Regions from separate parts of the Streptomyces sp. NPDC002176 genome, predicted to be linked through region 2. Evidence: riboswitches for the same ligand, from Rfam matches in the RefSeq annotation. Region 2 holds a riboswitch; the other holds the start of a gene.
The links. A riboswitch is a leader RNA that binds a small molecule or an ion and turns the genes downstream of it on or off. The one in region 2 is predicted to bind S-adenosylmethionine.

Region 1 (9,452 bases), on a different contig from region 2:
ACAGGACGAAGGGCCCGCACCCTGTGCCGGTGCGGGCCCTGCGCTCTGCTGGAAAACGTTCAGGCGGTGACGCGAACCATGTCGGCCTGCGGACCCTTCTGACCCTGCGAGATCTCGAACTCCACCCGCTGGCCCTCTTCCAGGGCGCGGTAGCCGTCCATCTGGATGGCGCTGTAGTGGACGAAGACGTCCGCACCACCGTCGACCGCGATGAAGCCGTACCCCTTCTCCGCGTTGAACCACTTGACGGTGCCCTGAGCCATGCCTAACTCCCCTATTACTGGCCCTTGCGCGGACCCGCACTTCGCGGACCCGGGTCAGACCTCGCACCCCAATGGTCGGGGGCGTGCGCCGGAACGCGTCGACCGCGGCTGAATGTATCTGTCCAACTGCCGTCTGCAACAGGTCAATCGGACGAGAATTCCGGACGGACACAGTCCGGAATCTGCCGCAACTTCGGCCGAATTCAGGGCAAGTCGGGCCCCGTAAAAACAACAAATGCCGCACATTACCCGTGCATTTTGGCTGCTTCTTGTCGGGTCGGCGGCATGAATCAAGGGCTCCCGGCCCAGCTGAGCGGGAGCGCGTTCCCCAACCCTACCGCGCTCAATCACACAGAATGGCCCCCTCCGTTTCTCTTACGGAGAAGGCCATTCGATGAACCGACGGTAACCGTGGTTACCGAAGGTAATTTCAGCCTCCGGCGACCGCCGGAATGATGGAGACACCCGCGCCGTCGGGGGTCACGGTCTGAAGTCCGCCCTCGAAACGCACGTCGTCGTCATTGACGTAGACATTCACGAACCGGCGCAGCTTGCCCTGGTCGTCCAGGACGCGGGCGGCGATGCCCTGGTGGTGCTGCTCCAGGTCCTCGATGACCTCCGCGAGCGTGCCGCCCTCGGCGGCGACCTCGGCCTGCCCGCCGGTGTAGGTGCGCAGGATGGTCGGGATGCGAACGGTCACGCTCATGCGAGGCCAGCCTCTCGGAAGGAGTCCAGGTTCGGGCGGATGGTCGCGGACAGGCCGGTACCGGCGACCGCGTCCAGGGTCTTCAGGCCGTCGCCGGTGTTGAGGACGACGGTGGTGAGCGAGGGGTCCAGCGCGCCGGACTCGATCAGCTTGCGGGTGACGCCGACCGTCACCCCGCCCGCCGTCTCGGCGAAGATGCCCTCGGTACGGGCCAGCAGCTTGATGGCGTCCACGATCTGCGGGTCCGTCACGTCCTCCACCGCGCCACCGGTACGGCGGGCGATGTCCAGCACGTACGGCCCGTCGGCCGGGTTGCCGATGGCGAGGGACTTGGCGATGGTGTCCGGCTTCTGCGGCCGCACCACGTCGTGGCCCGCCTTGTACGCGGCCGACACCGGGGAGCAGCCCTCCGCCTGGGCGCCGAAGATCTTGTACGGCCTGTCCTCGACCAGGCCGAGCGCGATCAGCTCCTTCAGCCCCTTGTCGATCTTGGTGAGCTGGGAGCCGGAGGCGATCGGCACCACCAGCTGGTCCGGCAGCCGCCAGCCGAGCTGCTCGCAGATCTCGTAGGCGAGGGTCTTGGAGCCCTCGGCGTAGTACGGGCGCAGGTTGACGTTGACGAAGCCCCAGCCCTCGCCCGCCGGGTCGCCGATCAGCTCGGAGCAGAAGCGGTTCACGTCGTCGTAGTTGCCCTCGATGCCGACCAGCTCACCGCCGTAGACGGCGGCCATGACGACCTTGCCCTGCTCCAGGTCGTGCGGGATGAACACGCAGGAGCGCAGGCCCGCGCGGGCGGCGGCGGCGCCGACCGCGCCGGCCAGGTTGCCGGTGGAGGAGCAGGACAGGGTGGTGAAGCCGAAGGCGCGGGCGGCCTCCAGCGCCTGGGCGACGACGCGGTCCTTGAAGGAGTGCGTCGGGTTGCCGGAGTCGTCCTTCACGAACAGCCCGCCGGTGACGCCGAGTTCGGCCGCCAGGCGGTCGGCCTTGACCAGCGGGGTCCAGCCGGGGTTGAGGTTGGGCTTGTCGGCCACGTCGGCGGGGACGGGCAGCAGCGGGGCGTAGCGCCAGATGCTGGCGGGGCCGGACTCGATGCGCGCCCGGAGCTTCTCGGTGTCGTACGCGGAGAAGTCGTAGGCGATCTCCAGCGGCCCGAAACACTCCTCGCAGGCGAAGACGGGCCCGAGCGGGACGCGGTGTCCGCACTCCCGGCAGCTCAGGGCGGCGGCGGGGCCGAGATCTACGGTGGGGGTGGCGACAGTCTGCACAGCCATGGAGGCGAGGCCCTTTCTCCTCATCTTTCCCACGACGCATCTCGCCGTGAGACGGATTTGGCACCTTCCCTAGCCGGGAGCCTCGCGGTGTCGCGGTGTGTCGCGCGCACGAGACCGGCTGGAGGGTTGCCGGGGCTTCATCGGGCCGTTTCCCTCTGCCCCTCTGGATGAGCGGTATTCGGTTGTGAACGCCCGCCGACCTCGACATGCGATGGTCATCGGCGTTGTCCAAGACTGTAACCGAAGGCCAGGAGAGTTGAAGGTGTCGTCCGAACCGCGAGATGGATCACGTGAGGAGCCGCAGACCATGCTGGAAGAAACCGAGCGCTGGCTGGCCACCCGCTCCTGGTCCGTGGCCGACCGCCCGCCGCACCGCGTGCTCGCCGCCAAGCAGCGGTCCGGGCAGCGGGTCTCCGTGGTGCTGCCCGCGCTGAACGAGGAGGCGACGGTCGGGGAGATCGTCTCCGTGATCCGGCACGACCTGGTGTTCCAGACGCCGCTGGTGGACGAGATAGTCGTGGTGGACTCCGGGTCCACCGACCGCACCGCCGAGGTGGCGGCCGCCGCGGGCGCGCGGGTCGTCCACCGCGACGACATCCTGCCCCGGCTGCCCGCCGTGCCCGGCAAGGGCGAGGTGCTGTGGCGCTCCCTGCTGGCGACCAGCGGGGACATCGTGGCCTTCGTCGACGCCGACCTGCGCGAGTTCTCCTCCGACTTCGTCCTCGGCATCGTCGGCCCGCTGCTCACCGATCCGGGGATCGACCTGGTCAAGGCGATGTACGACCGTCCGCTGGGCGGCGCCGCCGGGCAGGGCGGCCGGGTGACCGAGCTGATGGCGCGCCCGCTGCTGAACATGCACTGGCCGCAGCTGGCCGGGTTCGTGCAGCCGCTGGGCGGGGAGTACGCGGCCCGCCGCTCGCTGCTGGAGCGGCTGCCGTTCCCGGTGGGGTACGGGGTCGAGCTGGGCATGCTGGTCGACTCGCTGCATCTGGTCGGGCTGGACGCGCTGGCCCAGGTGGACGTCGGGGTGCGCAAGCACCGGCACCAGGACGGGCAGGCGCTCGGCCGGATGGCGGCCGCGATCTACCGCACCGCGCAGCTCCGGCTCGCGCGCGGCCACCTGGTGCGGCCCGCGCTGACCCAGTTCGAGCGGGGGGTGGGCGGTTTCGAGCCGCGTACCTACTCGGTGGACACCGAGGAGCGGCCGCCGATGACAGAGATCGCGGAGTACGCGGCGCGGAAGGTGGCGTGAGCCCGGCTGTATACGGCTGGGCTCGCCGGTCGCGCGTACGTTTGAGCGTTTGTGGGCCGGGCTAGGTTGAGGCCATGGCTACGCAGGGTGCTGAGGTGCTGGTCGCGTCCAATCGCGGCCCGGTTTCGTACACGGTGGGTCCGGACGGGGAGCTGGGCTCCCGGCGGGGCGGCGGCGGTCTCGTCTCGGGGCTGTCGGCGATCGGTCCGGACACCGACGCGGTGTGGGTGTGCGCCGCGCTCGGGGACGGTGACCGGGAGGCGGTGCGGCGCGCGGACGGCGGGCTGCTTCCCGCCGAGGACACCGGCGGGCAGCGGGTGCGGATGCTGGACATCGACGCGGACGTCTACGCCGACGCGTACAACGGGATCGCCAACTCGGCGCTGTGGTTCGTGCACCACATGATGTACCAGACGCCGCTGGAGCCGGTGTTCGACGCGGAGTTCCGGCGGCAGTGGGACGCGTACCGCGCCTACAACCAGGCGTTCGCGGAGGCGCTGGCCGAGGAGGCGGGGCAGGGCGCGGCGGTGCTGATCCAGGACTACCACCTGGCGCTGGCCCCCCGGATGCTGCGCAAGCTCCGCCCCGACCTGCGCATCGGCCACTTCTCGCACACCCCCTGGGCGCCGCCGGACTACTTCCGCCTCCTCCCGGACGACATCGCGGCCGAGCTGCTCACCGGCATCCTGGGCGCGGACCGGGCGGCGTTCCTGACCCGGCGCTGGGCGGACGCGTTCACCGACTGCTGCCACGCGGTACTCGGTCCGGGCATCCCGTCGGGTACGGAGATCGGGGTGCACGGTCTGGGCGCGGACGCGGAGTTCCTGCGGGAGCGGGCGCACCGGGCCGACGTGGACGAGCGGATGGCGGTGCTGCGGGAGCAGATCGGCGAGGGGCGCCGGTCGATCGTCCGGGTGGACCGGACCGAGCTGTCCAAGAACATCGTGCGCGGCCTGCTGGCGTACCGCCGCCTCCTGGAGGACCACCCCGAGTGGCGCGAGCGCGTGGTCCACGTCGCCTTCGCCTACCCGTCCCGCCAGGACCTCGCCCTGTACCGCTCCTACATGGACGAGGTACGCCGGGTCGCGGAGGAGATCAACTCCGAGTACGGGACGGCCGATTGGACCCCGGTCCTCCTCCACCTCGACGACGACTTCGCCCGCTCCCTGGCCGCGTACCGCCTCGCCGACGTGGCCCTGGTGAACCCCATCCGCGACGGCATGAACCTCGTCGCCAAGGAGGTCCCGGTCGTCTCCGACGAGGGCGTGGCCCTGGTCCTGTCCCGCGAGGCGGGCGCCTACGAGGAGCTGGCCGAGCACGCGATCACGGTCAACCCCTACGACGTCGTCGGCACCGCGGAAGCCCTCCACGAGGCCCTGACCCTCCCGACCCCGACCCGCGCCGAACGCTCCAAGCACCTGGCCGACGCGGCGACGGCGTTGCCCCCGGCCAAGTGGTTCCTGGACCAGCTGAACGCGCTGCGGGGCTGAACACCTGCGGCTGTGGGGGTTCGCTCCTCCTCAGCCGCAGAAGTAGGCGTACGGCGCCACGGAGACCCCCTCCGCGACGGCGCGCTCATCGTCCTCGTCGGCCGCTGGATCGATGTCGGGTGCCCACAGCGAGTGCCTGGACCACACGCTGAATCCGGCGTGGAAGTCGTGACCGATGTCGGAGGGGGTGCTGGTGTACCCGCGGGCATGGAGATCGGCCACGACATCGTCGAGGAAACGGTGGGTCAGCTGGATTCCGTCCAGCTGGGCCTCGGCGTCCCCTCCCTCGCCGCTGTACTTCATCTCGACCAGCTCGACCGTGCTGTCCGGGCTGTCCGCCGCATAGGTGATCACCATCATCGGCGTGGTGTCGTAGACCGCGCGCTCGCCGCCGGGGCCGTGATACGGCGGTCCGATGCGCTCCTCGACGTGCGAGCGGCGGTCACCGATCTTGACGAGGTCGACACCACGGCCGGGGATGATCTCCATGCCGCGCATGCTGCCACGCGGCCGGCCAGGGCGGACAGGAGGGTGCGGCCGCCGTCCTATCCGGCGTGGACCGCCAAGCCCTCCAGCAGTTCCACCACTCCCCCGGGGCCGTCCACCACCAGGTCCGCCCGCTCCGCCAGTTCCGTGACCTCGGTGCTGCCGCTGCAGACCAGGAGGGCTGGGAAGCCGTTGGAGCGGAGTTTTTCGAGGGCCGCGAAGGCGGGGAGGTCGCCGAGGTCGTCGCCCGCGTAGAGGACGGACTCGGCGCCGGTGGTGCGGAGGTGGTCGAGGAGGGCTACGCCCTTGTCCATGCCGGGGGGCCGGAGTTCGAGGACGAGGCGGCCGGGTTCGACGATGAGGCCGTGGCGGGTGGCGAGGTCGGTGAGGGGGGCGCGGAGGGTGTCGAAGGCGGCGTCGGGGTTCTCGGCGCGGCGGGTGTGGACGGCGACCGCGCGGCCCTTCTCCTCGATCCAGGTGCCGGGCCAGGCACCGGCCCGGTCGAGGACGCCGGGGAGTTCGGCGCGGACCGCGGCGATGCCGGGGTGCGGGGCGGGCGCGGTGACGGTGCCGGTCACGGCGTCCCAGCGCTCGGCGCCGTAGTGGCCGAGGACGACCAGGTGCTCCAGGCCGGGCACCCCGGCGAAGCCGCCGTGGCGGACCGCGACCCCGGCGGGGCGGCCGGTGACGACGGCGACGGAGGCCACCTTCGGCGCGAGCGCGGCGAGCGCGGGCACGGCGCCGGGGTGCGCGCGGGCCTGGTCGGGGTCGGCGACGATGGGGGCCAGCGTGCCGTCGAAGTCCAGGCCGATCACGGCGGTGCGCGGCCGGTCCAGCAGCGCTCGCAGACCGTCGCGGCCCGCCCGGGTCACCGGGACCGGCAGCGCGCTGTCCTCGGGGATGTCAGGGGTTCCCATAGAGCGACACTATCCGCGCCGGGCCCCCCGCACGCCTCAGCGTTCCGACCTTCTCGCCTCACGCACCCGGCGCAGGCGGTTGACCGTCACCGGGTCGTGGGCGAGGGCGCGCTCGTCGTCCAGGAGGGCGTTGAGGAGCTGGTAGTAGCGGACCGGGGCGAGGCCGAGCTGCTCGCGGATGGCGCGCTCCTTCGCGCCGGGGCCGGGAAAGCCCCGGCGCTCCAGCGCGAGGATCGCCTGCTCACGGCTGCCGAGTTCCATGTCGGCAACCGTAACCCCGCCCACCGACAGTGACAGCGGGCTCAGCCCTGGGACTGCGCCGAGCTGTCGGCCGCGGTGGCGGCGGCCTGGAGCCGGGTGAGCACGCCCGCGGGGCTGCCCGAGGGGGAGACGGCCTGCCCGATGTCCTGCTTCACGGCCGCGCTGACGGCGGCCCAGGAGGTCTTGTTCACCGGGTACTGCTCGGCGGTCGGCATCTGCTCCAGGAAGGCGTGCAGCGGGACGTCGCTCTTCGCGTCGGACTGGGTCATCGCGTCGGAGGCGGAGGTGGTGACGGGCAGCAGGCCGTACTCGCGGGAGAAGTCGAGGACGTTCTTCTGGTCGTAGACGAAGTCGAGGAAGCCGCCGATCTGGGCGGCGTGGCCGTTCTGCTTGAAGGCCAGCATCCAGTCGGTGACGCCCATCGCGGCCCGGGCCCGGCCGGTGCGGCCCGGCATCGGGACCATGCCGAACTTCACGCCCTTGGCCTCGGCCTGCCGGATCAGCGTGGGGTGGCCGTTGAGCATGCCGACCTGGCCGTCCGCGAACGCGGCGAAGGCGGCGGCGCGGTTGAGGCGGCCGGGGGCGACGGGCCCGGTGAGGCCCTTGCCCACGAGGTCGTCCTTGAGCCAGCTGAAGGTCTCGCCGTTCAGCGCGGAGTCGATCGTGTAGGTGCCGATGTCGTCGGTGTAGCCGCTGCCGCCGCTGAGCAGCCACTGCATGGTCTCGGCCTGCGCCTCCTCGGGGCCGAGCGGCAGCGCGAAGGGGTACTTCACGCCCTCGGCCTTGAGCGCCTCGGCGTCGGAGGCCAGCTCGTCCCAGGTGGTGGGCGGGGTGATGTCGGCCTTCTCGAAGAGCGTCTTGTTGTAGAAGAGGACGCGCGTGGAGGCCGCGAAGGGCATCGCGTACGGGGTGTGGTTCCAGTCGCCCGCCTCGGCGAGCTGCGGCACGAAGTCGGCCTGCGTGCCGATGGAGAGGGTGTCGGACATCGGGTACAGCTTCCCCGAGGCCGCGTAGTCGGCGTACGCGCCGATCTGGGCCATGTCGGGGGCGTTCCCGGAGTCGACCATCTCCTTGACCTTGGCGTCGACGTCGTTCCAGGAGTAGACGCTGACCTGGACCTTCACATCGGGGTGCTTCGCCTCGTACGCGGCGGCCAGCGCGGCCCAGTACTTCTTGGAGCTGTTGGCGGCGGAGTCGCCGTAGTCGGCGGCGACCAGCTTGAGGGTCGTGTCCGAGGAGCCCGTGCTCCCGCAGCCGCCGAGCATCGCCGTCATGCCCAGTGCGGACACCACCGCGATCGTTCCTGCCGTACGCCGACGCACCCTCGAAGCCCCTATCCCCTTGGTCAGACCATTCGATCTCGAACGCATAAGGTCTACACCACGTGAGTGGACTAGACCTCTCGTGGGTCGGCGGGTCACACTGGGCCGGTGAGACATGTCATCGCCCTGGACGTGGGCGGTACCTCGATGAAGGCCGCGCTCGTCGGTGACGACGGCGCGGTGCTGCATCGCGCCCGCCGCGCGACGGGCCGCGAGAGCGGGCCCGCGGCGGTCGTCGAGAACCTCCTCGCCTTCGCCGCCGAGCTGCGCGCGCACGGCGCCGACCAGCTCGGCGCCCCCGCCCTCGCGGCCGGGGTCGCCGTCCCCGGCACCGTCGACGAGGCGCGCGGCACCGCCCTCTACTCCGCCAACCTCGGCTGGCGCGACGTACCGCTGCGCGCCCTGCTCGCCGAGCGGCTCGGCATGCCGGTCGCCCTCGGCCACGACGTGCGCACCGGCGGCCTCGCCGAGGGCCGCACCGGGGCGGGCCGGGGCGCCGACCGCTTCCTGTTCGTCGCGCTGGGCACCGGGATCGCCGGGGCGATCGGCCTGGCCGGGCGGGTGGAGGCGGGCGCGAACGGCTTCGCCGGGGAGATCGGCCACATCGTCGTACGCCCCGGCGGCGAGCCGTGTCCGTGCGGGCAGACCGGCTGCCTGGAGCGGTACGCCTCCGCCGCCGCCGTCGGCACCGCCTGGGCGCGGCTGAGTGGCCGCCCGGACGCGGACGCCGCCGACTGCGCGCGGGCCGTCGCCGCCGGGGACCCGGACGCGGCCCGCGTCTGGACCGGCGCGGTCGACGCGCTCGCGGACGGCCTCGTCACCGCGCTCACCCTGCTCGACCCCGGCACACTGATCGTCGGCGGCGGGCTCGCCGAGGCCGGTGACGTGCTGTTCCGGCCGCTGCGCGCGGCCATCGAGCACCGGATCACCTTCCAGAGCGCGCCCACCCTCGTCCCGGCCGCGCTCGGCGACGGCGCGGGCTGCCTGGGCGCGGCGCTGCTCGCCCAGGACCTGCTGAACACCACCCCCCAGACCACGGAGGTACGCACCTGATGGCCGACAACAGCGCACGCCCGCTGGTGCTCACCGGCGGCACCGTGGTGCTGCCCACCGGCGAGGTGCCCGGCGGGCGGGTCGCCGTCGACGGCCGCCGGATCGCGGAGCGCGCGCCCGAGGGCGCCGACGTGCTCGACGTGACCGGGCACTGGGTGGTCCCCGGCTTCGTGGACCTGCACAACCACGGCGGCGGCGGCGCGGCCTTCTCCGGCGGCGCCGAGGACGCGCTCACCGCCGTCCGCACGCACCGCGAGCACGGCACCACCACGCTGGTCGCCTCCACCGTCACCGACGACCTGGACGTCCTGGCCCGCCAGGCCGGACTGCTGGCCGAGCTGGCCGAGCAGGGCGACATCGCGGGCGTGCACTTCGAGGGGCCGTTCATCTCCCCGTGCCGCAAGGGCGCGCACTCCGAGGCGCTGCTGCGC
Region 2 (9,452 bases):
CCTGGATGGTGGAGATCTCCTTCTGGAGCTTCTCCTGCTTCTCCTTGGCGCCGTTGTACTTCTCGGTGGCCTGCTCGGCCTGCTCGTAGAGCTTGTCGACCTGCGCCTTGACCTCGGTCTTGCCGGGCTTCTCGCTCGGGGCTGCGTTGGCCGCGTTCGCGCTGAGCGCGACGGCGGCGGCTGCCGCGGTGGTCAGCACGGTGATACGCGTGCGGCTCGGCTGCTTGGGTCGACGATGGGACGCCACGGAGGACGAACTCCTTCTTGTGAGTGATCACCCGCTCGGAGGTTCGAACCGACCCTAGTGACCTAGTTGTGATCAGTTCAAATCCTCACAGCAAAAAATCCAGTCCCTCGCTGCATTCTTTGCACTCAACGCACAGCATGTGACGTCAGGTTGACCCTGTGTCTCCCACAGACGCCGTCAATCCGGGCATGCGGCACGTCCGTTGGGCGTTCAGGACAGTCGCTTGAGAAGTACCGCAGAGGCCACCGGGCGCGCTCCGGCGCGCGCGACGCCGTCCGCCACCTCGCGGTCGGTGGAGGCCACGATGACCGGACGGCCGGGCGGTTCGGCGCGCACCAGCTGACGGATCAGCTCGTCGGCCGTCACCCCCGGCTTGGAGAACAGCACCCTGACCCCGCGCGGCGGCGCGAGCAGCACCGGCGCGACCAGTTCGGCGCCGTCGAAGACACAGGTGACCTCGGCGCCGGTCTGCGCGGCGAGCGCGGAGAGCTGGCCGAGGAGTCTGAGCCGCTGCTTCTCCAGCGGCATCTGCGGATAGCCGGTCTTGGTGACGTTGTAGCCGTCGACCACCAGATGGGCCTGCGGCAGGGCCAGCAACTGGTCGAGGATCGCGGGGTCGTGCTCGGACAGGGCGCGGGCGGCGATGTCCTTCGGGCTCATCCGGCCCGGCTCGACCGCGTCCACGGTCTCGGCCGGGCGCACCGACACCGGCGGCAGCGCCAGTTCCCGGCGCAGCCCCTGGGCGGCCTCCAGCACGGTGTCGAGCAGCAGCCGTACCCGCATGTCCTCCACGCTGCGGCCCTCGCGGACCGCGCGGCGGGTCGCCTCCAGGGCGGCCTCCGACTCGCCGAGGCGGGTCTTCAGCCGACGGGACTCGCTCTCGGCGGCCGAGACGGCGACCTGGCCCTCGGCCCGCACCGACTCGGTCTCGGCGCGCTCCTTGCGCAGCGCGGCCTCGCCGCGCTTGACGTCGCTCAGGGCCGAGCGCAGCTTGCGGTGCAGCGCGTCGGTCTCCTTCTTGGCCGCGTCCAGTTCGGCGCGCAGCCGAGCGGTCTCGGTACGGGCGTGGTCGCGGGCCTGGGCCAGCTCCTCGCGCAGCCGCTCCAGCTCGGCCCGGCTCTCGTCGTCCGCGCGCTCGGCGTCCGCGCGCTGGGCCTCCTCACCGGCCGCGGCGACCAGCTTGGCCCAGCCCGTCGGGCGCAGCACATAGGCGGCGGCCGCGACATCCAGCGGGTCGGCGGCCGGGGGCGGGGAGCCCGCTTCCAGGGCGCCGCACAGCTCCGGCTGGGTCTCCTTGTAACGCTCGCCGATCCGCTGCCGGAAGAGGCGTTCCGTCTCCAGCGCGGCCGCCATCGCGGACCCGGCGAACTTGGCCCGCCGGTTCGGGGTGAACCGGGCGTACTGCCGCAGCTGGGCGGGCAGTTCGGCCATGGTCAGGGCACCGAAGGCGTCCGAGACGATTCTCACGACCCGGCGGCGCACGCCGTCGGGCAGCGGACGGTCAAGCACCTCGGCGGTGCCGTCCTCCGGCCCCCCGTCCGCGGTCTCCACCATCCGTCACACCCCAATGCCCGACATGCCCGACCCACCTGTTCCGTCCCGCGCGGCGCGCCCCGCCCTCCTAGGAGGCGGTGCCCGGCCTGTCCACGAGTTCCACCTGGTCCACCGCGTTGCACCAGCGGCAGCGGACCGACTCGATGGTCTCACTGACCACCTCGCGTTCCTCGACGGTCGGCTCTCCGGCCAGGTCGAGGTGGACGTACTCGACGGCCTTGGAGGAGCGGGTCACGTCGAACCGGGTGAGGTTGCCGCACAGGGTGCAGCGCCAGCGTGTCGTGGCGGTCGGCGGAGGAACCGTCATCGTGCAGCTCGCTTCCTTCTCGTCGCTTGGGTGGCCGGTCGCGCGCCGGGTCCCGGCACGTGTGGCCGTAACCCTACGGCCTGCCGGGTGTTCGCCGCCCGCCTGTCCGAAGCGGCGAGGCGGTCTGTACCAGTGCGTCCGGTTACGTCATGCTCTGTATTCATGATCAGAGAGTGGAGCACGACCGCCGCCCGGACCGTCAGGGCGGTCCGGGGCACCCCGGCGCCGCTGACGTACGGCCTCATCGCCCTGTGCTGCCTGATCTTCCTGCTGGGCCCGGCCTCCGGCTTCACCCGCGCGTACGGCACCGGGGAGACGCTGCTCGCGGCACAGCGGGCGTACTTCCGGCACTGGGGGGTGATCCCGGCCGGCCTCTTCGCGGAGCCGGTGCGCGAGGCGCTCACGCCGGTGACCGCGCTGTTCGTGCACGGCAGCTGGGTGCATCTGCTCGGCAACATGCTCTTCCTCTTCGTCTTCGGCGTGCTGACCGAGGAACGGATGGGCCGCGTCGAGTTCACCCTGTTCTACGTCGGCTGCGGCTACCTCGCCCTGCTCGGGTACGCGCTCGCCAACGCGGACTCCGAGCAGTCCCTGGTCGGTGCCTCGGGCGCCATCTCGGCGGTCCTCGGCGCGTTCCTCCACCTCTTTCCGCGGGCCCGTGTCACCAGTCTCCTCCCGTTCCTGTTCTTCCTCCCGTTGCGCTTCCCGGCCTGGGTGGTGCTGCCCTTCTGGGCCGCCCTCCAGTGGTACGCGGCGGGCCGCGCGCCCGAGGGCCCCGGCGTCGCCTACCTCGCCCATGTGATCGGCTTCTGCCTGGGCTTCGGCTACGCCTGGCTGCGGTACGGGCGCAAGCAGCGCGAGAAGGACGGTCCGGGCGAGGCTAGAGTTGGGCCCGCCCCGGCTCCGGCGTCCAAGGGAGAGAACCAGCCGTGATCACCGCGATCGTCCTGATCAAGACCAGCGTGGACCGGATTCCGGAGATCGCCGAACAGATCGCCGCGCTGGAGAGCGTGAGCGAGGTCTTCTCCGTCACCGGCACCTACGACCTGATCGCCATGGTCCGCGTGGCCCGCCACGAGGACCTCGCCGAGGTCATCCCCGGCCGCATCAGCAAGATCCAGGGCGTGGAGGGCACCGACACCCACGTCGCCTTCCGCACCTACTCCCAGCACGACCTGGAAGCGGCCTTCGCGATCGGCCTCGACAGCTAGCCGGACGGCCTCAGCTCTCCGGGACGCAGCGGCCGTTCTCCGTGCGGTAGGTCCACTTCGCACCCCGCGTGACCAGTTCGCGTACCGCCGTCACGAAGCGGGTGACGTCCTCGTCCGGGGTGCCCGCGCCGAAGCTGACGCGGAGGGCGTTCAGGGTCCCGGTGCCGCAGCCGCTCTGCTCGGCGGGGCCGGTGCCCAGGAGCGCGTGCACCAGGGGGTGGGCGCAGAAGAGGCCGTCGCGGACGCCGATGCCGTACTCGGCGGAGAGCGCGGCGGCGAGGTGGGAGCTGTTCCAGCCGTCGACGACGAAGGACAGCACACCGACCCGCGGGGCGTCGTCGCCGAAGAGGGAGAGCACCCGCACCTGGCGCACCTCGGCGAGGCCCGCGCGGAGCAGCCCGAGCAGCCTCCGCTCCCGGGCGGCCAGCGCCTCGGGGCCCGCCTCGGTGAGCGCACGGCAGGCCGAGGCGATCGAGTAGGCGCCGATGACATTGGGGGAACCCGCCTCGTGCCGGGCGGCGCCCTCGTGCCACTCCACCTCCACCCCGCCGTCCGCGCGCCGGGCCACCGTGCGGCTGGCGCCGCCGCCCGCGAGGTACGGCTCGGCCGCGGTGAGCCAGTCGGCCCGCCCGGCCAGCACCCCGGAGCCGAACGGCGCGTACAGCTTGTGCCCGGAGAACGCGATCCAGTCGACGTCCAGCTCCCGCACGCTCACCGGCCGGTGCGGCACCAGCTGGGCGGCGTCCAGGACGATCCGCGCCCCGGACGCGTGCGCGACCGCCGCCAGTTCACGCACCGGCCACAGCTCACCGGTGACATTGGAGGCGCCGGTGACGCAGACCAGCGCGGGGCGCGCGGTGTCCCGGGCGGCGAGGGCCCGCTCCAGGGTGCGCACGGCCGCCTCGGGAGTGCGCGGGGCGTCCAGGAAGGTCACGTCGGCCTCGCGCCAGGGCAGCAGCGCGGCGTGGTGCTCGGTCTCGAAGACGTACACCTCGCACCCGGCGGGCAGCGCGCGGGCCAGCAGGTTCAGCGAGTCCGTGGTGGACCGGGTGAAGACCACCTGGTCGTCGTCCCGGCAGTCGAGGAACTCCGCGACCGTGCGGCGGGCGTTCTCGAACAGCTCGGTGGAGAGCTGCGAGAGGTGCCCGGCACCCCGGTGCACGCTGCCGTAGTAGGGGACGTAGGCGGCGATGTCGTCCCAGACCCGCTGGAGGGCGGGGGCGCTGGCGGCGTAGTCGAGCGCGGCGTAGCCCACCTCGCCCCCGGTGACGAGCGGCACGGTGACGTCCCGGCCGAGCACCGGCAGCGGAGCGGACAGGGTCTCGGCGGGGGCGGGGGCGGGGGCGAAGGCGGTGGAGACGGACATGGCTGAACTCCCGTGAGGCAGGCCGGAGTCACCGCGGGCGCAGGGCATGCGGGCGCGGCACCGGAAGGCGCGGAAAAGAGAGAAAAGGGGTGTGCGGAGGCGGGGCTCGGCGGCCCTAGCGCATTCGCTTGCTCACGGAAGAAGGCTCCCTCGTACGACCAGGACCCCTGGTTCTTCGAGGGGTCCGCGCTTGCCGTGGACCTTCTGGACCACGGCCTGGTCCTCACCCGGAGCACCCCGCCACGGACGGAGGGTTGCCGGACAGCCGGCCGGGGCCGCATGGCTGTCGCTCATGACCTGACACGCAAGCTATCCGGACGGATCACCCGGCGCAACCGGCGTCCGGATGCCGGAACGCCGACGCGGCGGAGAGCCACCGCTCCCCGCCGCGCCGAAACGACATCCGCTACCGGTTGCTCGCGGCCACCCAGCGCTCCAGCGTGCGCGCCGCGGCACCGGAGTCGATGGACTCGGCGGCCCGCGCCATGCCCGCCCGCAGCTGGTCGGCCAGCGGCTCCCCCGTCGGGTCCAGCGCGACCAGCGCGGCCGCCGAGTTCAGCAGCACCGCGTCCCGCACCGGCCCCCGCTCGCCCTCCAGCACCTGCCGGGCCACCATCGCGTTGTACGCCGGGTCGCCGCCGCGCAGCGCCTCCACCGGCACCAGCTCGATGCCGACGTCACGCGGGTCGAAGACCTCCTCGGTGACCTTGCCGTCGCGCACGATCCACACCCGCGAGGGCGCGGTGGTGGTCAGCTCGTCCAGGCCGTCCTCGCCCCGGAAGACCAGCGAGGAGTTGCCGCGCTCGGCGAAGACGCCCGCCACGATCGGCGCCATGGCGAGGTTCGCCACGCCCACCGCCTGGGACCGCACCCGCGCCGGGTTGGTCAGCGGACCGATGACGTTGAAGACCGTACGGATGCCCAGCTGGCCGCGGGCGGCGCCGACATGACGCAGCGCCGGGTGGAACTTGACCGCGAAGCAGAAGGTGATCCCCGCCTCCTCCGCGACCTCCGCCACCCGCTTCGGCGTCAGCTCCAGGTTCACCCCGAGCCGCTCCAGCACGTCCGAGGAACCGGAGGCCGAGGACGCGGCCCGGTTGCCGTGCTTGATGACCTTCGCACCGGTACCGGCGACCACGATGGAGGACATCGTGGAGATGTTCACCGTCTTGGCGCCGTCCCCGCCGGTGCCGACGATGTCCACGGTCCGGCCGGGCACCTCGATCACATTGGCGTGCTCGTACATCGCCCGGACGATCCCGGTGATCTCCTCGACCGTCTCGCCCTTGGCCCGCAGCGCCACCAGGAAGCCCGCGATCTGGGCGTCCGTGGCCTCGCCGCGCATGATCCGGTCCATCGCCCAGGCGGTGGCGTCCGCGCTCTGGTCCCGGCCCTCCAGCAGGGCGTTCAGTACCTCGGGCCAGGAACGGCCCGCCGCGGTGTCGCCTCCAGCGGGGGTCACAGCGCTCATCAGCCGCTCCTGGGTGTGAGGGAAAGGGCTCTCGCGGGACACATGGGGTGCCCGGTCCCACCTTATCCAGCCTGAACAGGGCGAAGGGCCCCGCCGGTGTTCCGGACGGGGCCCTTCGGCCGTGGTGTGGCGACGCGGGGATCAGTGGTGGCCGTGGCCGCTCGTGATCTCCTTGTACTCGTCGACGGTCGCCTTCGGGATCTGGTTGTCCTCGCCGTAGTAGGCGTTGGACAGCTTGACCCGGAGTCGCTCGGCGGGCTTCACCTTGCGCTCGACCCCGTTCTCGTCGACCGTGGGGCCGATCTCGGCGGGCTCGTACTGGTGGTGCGCCGTCAGGGTGTGCAGCTGCTCCTGGCTGAGCGGCTCGTGCACCTCGATGAACTCACCGTGCGGCAGGCGCTTGATGATGCCGGTCTCGCGGCCGTGCAGCACCTTCTCCTTGTCCCGGCGCTGGAGGCCGAGGCAGATCCGCTTGGTGACGATGAACGCGATCACCGGTCCGGCGAAGAAGAAGATCCGGACGAACCAGGTGACCTGGTTGATCGACAGGTGGAAGTGGGTGGCCCACAGGTCGTTGCCACCGCCGACCAGACCGATCATGTACACCGTGACCCAGGCGACGCCGAACGCGGTACGCGTCGGGGCGTTGCGCGGGCGGTCCAGGATGTGGTGCTCGCTCTTGTCGCCGGTGACCCAGGACTCGATGAACGGGTAGACGGCGATGGCCATCAGCACGACACCGAACAGGACCAGCGGGATGAACACGCCCAGGACCAGCGTGTGGCCCCAGAAGTTGATCTCCCAGCCCGGCATGTAGCGGACCAGACCCTCGGCGAAGCCCATGTACCAGTCGGGCTGGGCGCCGGTGGAGACCTGGTCGGGCCGGTACGGGCCCATCGCCCAGATCGGGTTGATCTGCGCGACCGCCGCGATGGCCGCGATGACACCGAAGACCAGGAAGAAGAAGCCTCCGGCCTTGGCCATGTACACCGGCAGCAGCGGCATGCCGACGACGTTGGTCTCCTTCTTCCCCGGACCCGCGAACTGCGTGTGCTTGTGGTAGAAGACCAGGATCAGGTGCGCCACCATCAGGCCGAGCATGATGCCCGGCAGCAGCAGGATGTGGATCGAGTAGAACCGGGCCACGAAGTCGTGGCCGGGGAACTCGCCGCCGAAGAGGAAGAACGAGATGTACGTGCCGACGATCGGCATGGACAGGATCGCGCCCTCGGTGAAGCGCACACCGGTGCCGGAGAGCAGGTCGTCCGGGAGCGAGTAACCGGTGAAACCGGTGAACATGCCGAGGACGAACAGCAGGAAGCCGAACAGCCAGTTGACCTCACGCGGCTTGCGGAACGCACCCGTGAAGAACACGCGCATCATGTGCACGAACATGCCCGCGAGGAAGATCAGCGCGGCCCAGTGGTGGATCTGCCGGATGAGCAGACCACCGCGCACATCGAAGGAGATGTGCAGGGTCGAGTTGAACGCCTCCGACATCAGCTGTCCCTGGAGCGGGACGTAACTGCCGTGGTACTCCACCTCGTTCATCGACGGGTGGAAGAACAGCGTCAGATACACACCGGTCAGGATGATGATGAGGAAGCTGTACATGCAGACTTCGCCCAGCATGAACGACCAGTGGTCGGGGAAGACCTTGCGCATGTTGGCCTTGGCCAGGGAGTAGATCCCCAGCCGGCCGTCGGCCCAGTCGGCTACGCGCTCGCCGGCCGGGGCCTTCCCGCGTGAGCGGGACGCGTCGTTGTTCGCAGTACTCATCCGCGCTCCCAGAATGCAGGACCGACGGGCTCCGCGAAGTCGCCGAGCGCTTCGAGGTAACCCTCGTCGTTCACGGCGATGCGAAGCTGCGGCAGGGCGTGACCGGCAGGGCCGAAGATCACTCGGGCACCGTCGGAGAGGTCGAAGGTGGACTGGTGGCACGGGCACAGTACGTGGTGCGTCTGCTGCTCGTACAGGGAGATCGGGCAGCCCACGTGGGTGCAGATCTTCGAGAAGGCGACGATGCCCTCGTGGGACCAGGCCAGTTCCTGCTTGTCCTTGATGTCGTTCGGCTGGAGCCGGACGATCATCAGGGCGGCCTTGGCGATCTGGTCCTGGAAGTCCTCGTCCGTCTCCTCCAGGCCCTCGGGCTTGGCGAAGGTCAGCGAGCCGACGGCCACGTCCTCGGGACGCAGCGGCTGGTTGGTGTTGACGTTGACGAGGAGCTTGCCCTTCGCCCACAGCGTGTGGCGGAGCGAGTTGTGGGGCAGCGGGCCGAGGTCGCGCAGCAGCATGACACCGGAGAGCGGCACCATCGCGAGCGCGCCGAACATGGTGTTGCGGATCAGCTTGCGACGGCCGATCCCCGACTCCTCGGCACCCTGGCGGAAGTCGTCGAAGACCTGCGCCCGGACCGTCGGCTCGGCCGCGATCGGGTGACGCTCGGCGGTCATCTCCACGTCGGACATCAGGGTGCGCGCCCAGTGGACGGCACCCGCGCCGATGCAGAACAGCGCCGTACCGAGGGTCAGGCCCAGCGCGAAGTTCAGCGCGCTGACGTGCCCGATCGGGAAGACGAAGATCGACTTGTCGTGCGGGATGGTCACGTACGACGCGATGAAGCCGAGGGTGGCCAGCATCGAGACCGTGAACAGCAGGGCGACCGACCGCTCGGACCGCTTGGCGGCCCGCTCGTCGATGTCCTGGGCACGGTGCTCGTGCGGCGGGAGCCCCGGATCGGCGAACGGGGTCTCCTCGTCCGCGACGCTCACCGAGCCGTGCGGGTGGTCCTGCGCGGCGGGCAGGTTCTCTTCTGGAATGTCTTGGCTACTCATGACTTCTTGGCCTTTGCGGTCCGAGCGGCGACCCAGACGGCGACCGCGATCAGCGCGCCGAGGCCGAAGATCCAGGCGAACAGGCCCTCACTGACCGGCCCGAGGCCGCCCAGCTCCATGCCGCCGGGGTTCTCGGTCTCGCTGCCGTTGACCGCGTTCAGGTACGCGATGATGTCCTTCTTGTTCTTCTCCGTCATGGTGGTGTCGGGGAAGGACGGCATGTTCTGCGGGCCCGTCTGCATGGCCTCGTAGATGTGCTTCGGGTCGACGCCCTCGAGGCTCGGGGCGTACTTGCCCTTGGTGAGGGCACCACCCTTGCCGGTGAAGTTGTGGCACTGCGCGCAGTTGGTGCGGAACAGCTCGCCACCCATGGCGATGTCCGCGCCGTCCTTGGAGTACTGCTCCTTCGTGGGCACGTTCGGCCCGGCGCCCAGCGACGCGACGTACGCGGCGAGCTGGTCG

Region 1: another riboswitch for S-adenosylmethionine. It lies ahead of thrC (threonine synthase); the one in region 2 lies ahead of ACI2LY_RS15460 (aminotransferase class V-fold PLP-dependent enzyme).

Annotation. Positions count from the first base shown of each region.
Region 1 covers NZ_JBJDQW010000006.1:146,216-155,667, reverse strand. Annotated here, with positions in the region: gene ACI2LY_RS26365 (cold-shock protein) at 60-263, opposite strand; gene ACI2LY_RS26360 (MoaD/ThiS family protein) at 694-969, opposite strand; gene thrC (threonine synthase) at 966-2,240, opposite strand; SAM riboswitch class I at 2,258-2,414, opposite strand; gene ACI2LY_RS26350 (glucosyl-3-phosphoglycerate synthase) at 2,548-3,492, shown strand; gene ACI2LY_RS26345 (trehalose-6-phosphate synthase) at 3,567-4,982, shown strand; gene ACI2LY_RS26340 (hypothetical protein) at 5,013-5,471, opposite strand; gene otsB (trehalose-phosphatase) at 5,528-6,385, opposite strand; gene ACI2LY_RS26330 (DUF3263 domain-containing protein) at 6,422-6,646, opposite strand; gene ACI2LY_RS26325 (extracellular solute-binding protein) at 6,688-7,938, opposite strand; gene ACI2LY_RS26320 (ROK family protein) at 8,077-9,021, shown strand; gene nagA (N-acetylglucosamine-6-phosphate deacetylase) at 9,021-9,452, shown strand, end outside.
Region 2 covers NZ_JBJDQW010000003.1:361,336-370,787, forward strand. Annotated here, with positions in the region: gene ACI2LY_RS15435 (NlpC/P60 family protein) at 1-247, opposite strand, end outside; gene ACI2LY_RS15440 (NYN domain-containing protein) at 458-1,801, opposite strand; gene ACI2LY_RS15445 (hypothetical protein) at 1,869-2,108, opposite strand; gene ACI2LY_RS15450 (rhomboid family intramembrane serine protease) at 2,271-3,041, shown strand; gene ACI2LY_RS15455 (Lrp/AsnC family transcriptional regulator) at 3,038-3,319, shown strand; gene ACI2LY_RS15460 (aminotransferase class V-fold PLP-dependent enzyme) at 3,330-4,685, opposite strand; SAM riboswitch class IV at 4,867-4,983, opposite strand; gene trpD (anthranilate phosphoribosyltransferase) at 5,092-6,156, opposite strand; gene ACI2LY_RS15470 (cytochrome bc complex cytochrome b subunit) at 6,298-7,935, opposite strand; gene ACI2LY_RS15475 (Rieske 2Fe-2S domain-containing protein) at 7,932-8,990, opposite strand; gene ACI2LY_RS15480 (c-type cytochrome) at 8,987-9,452, opposite strand, start outside.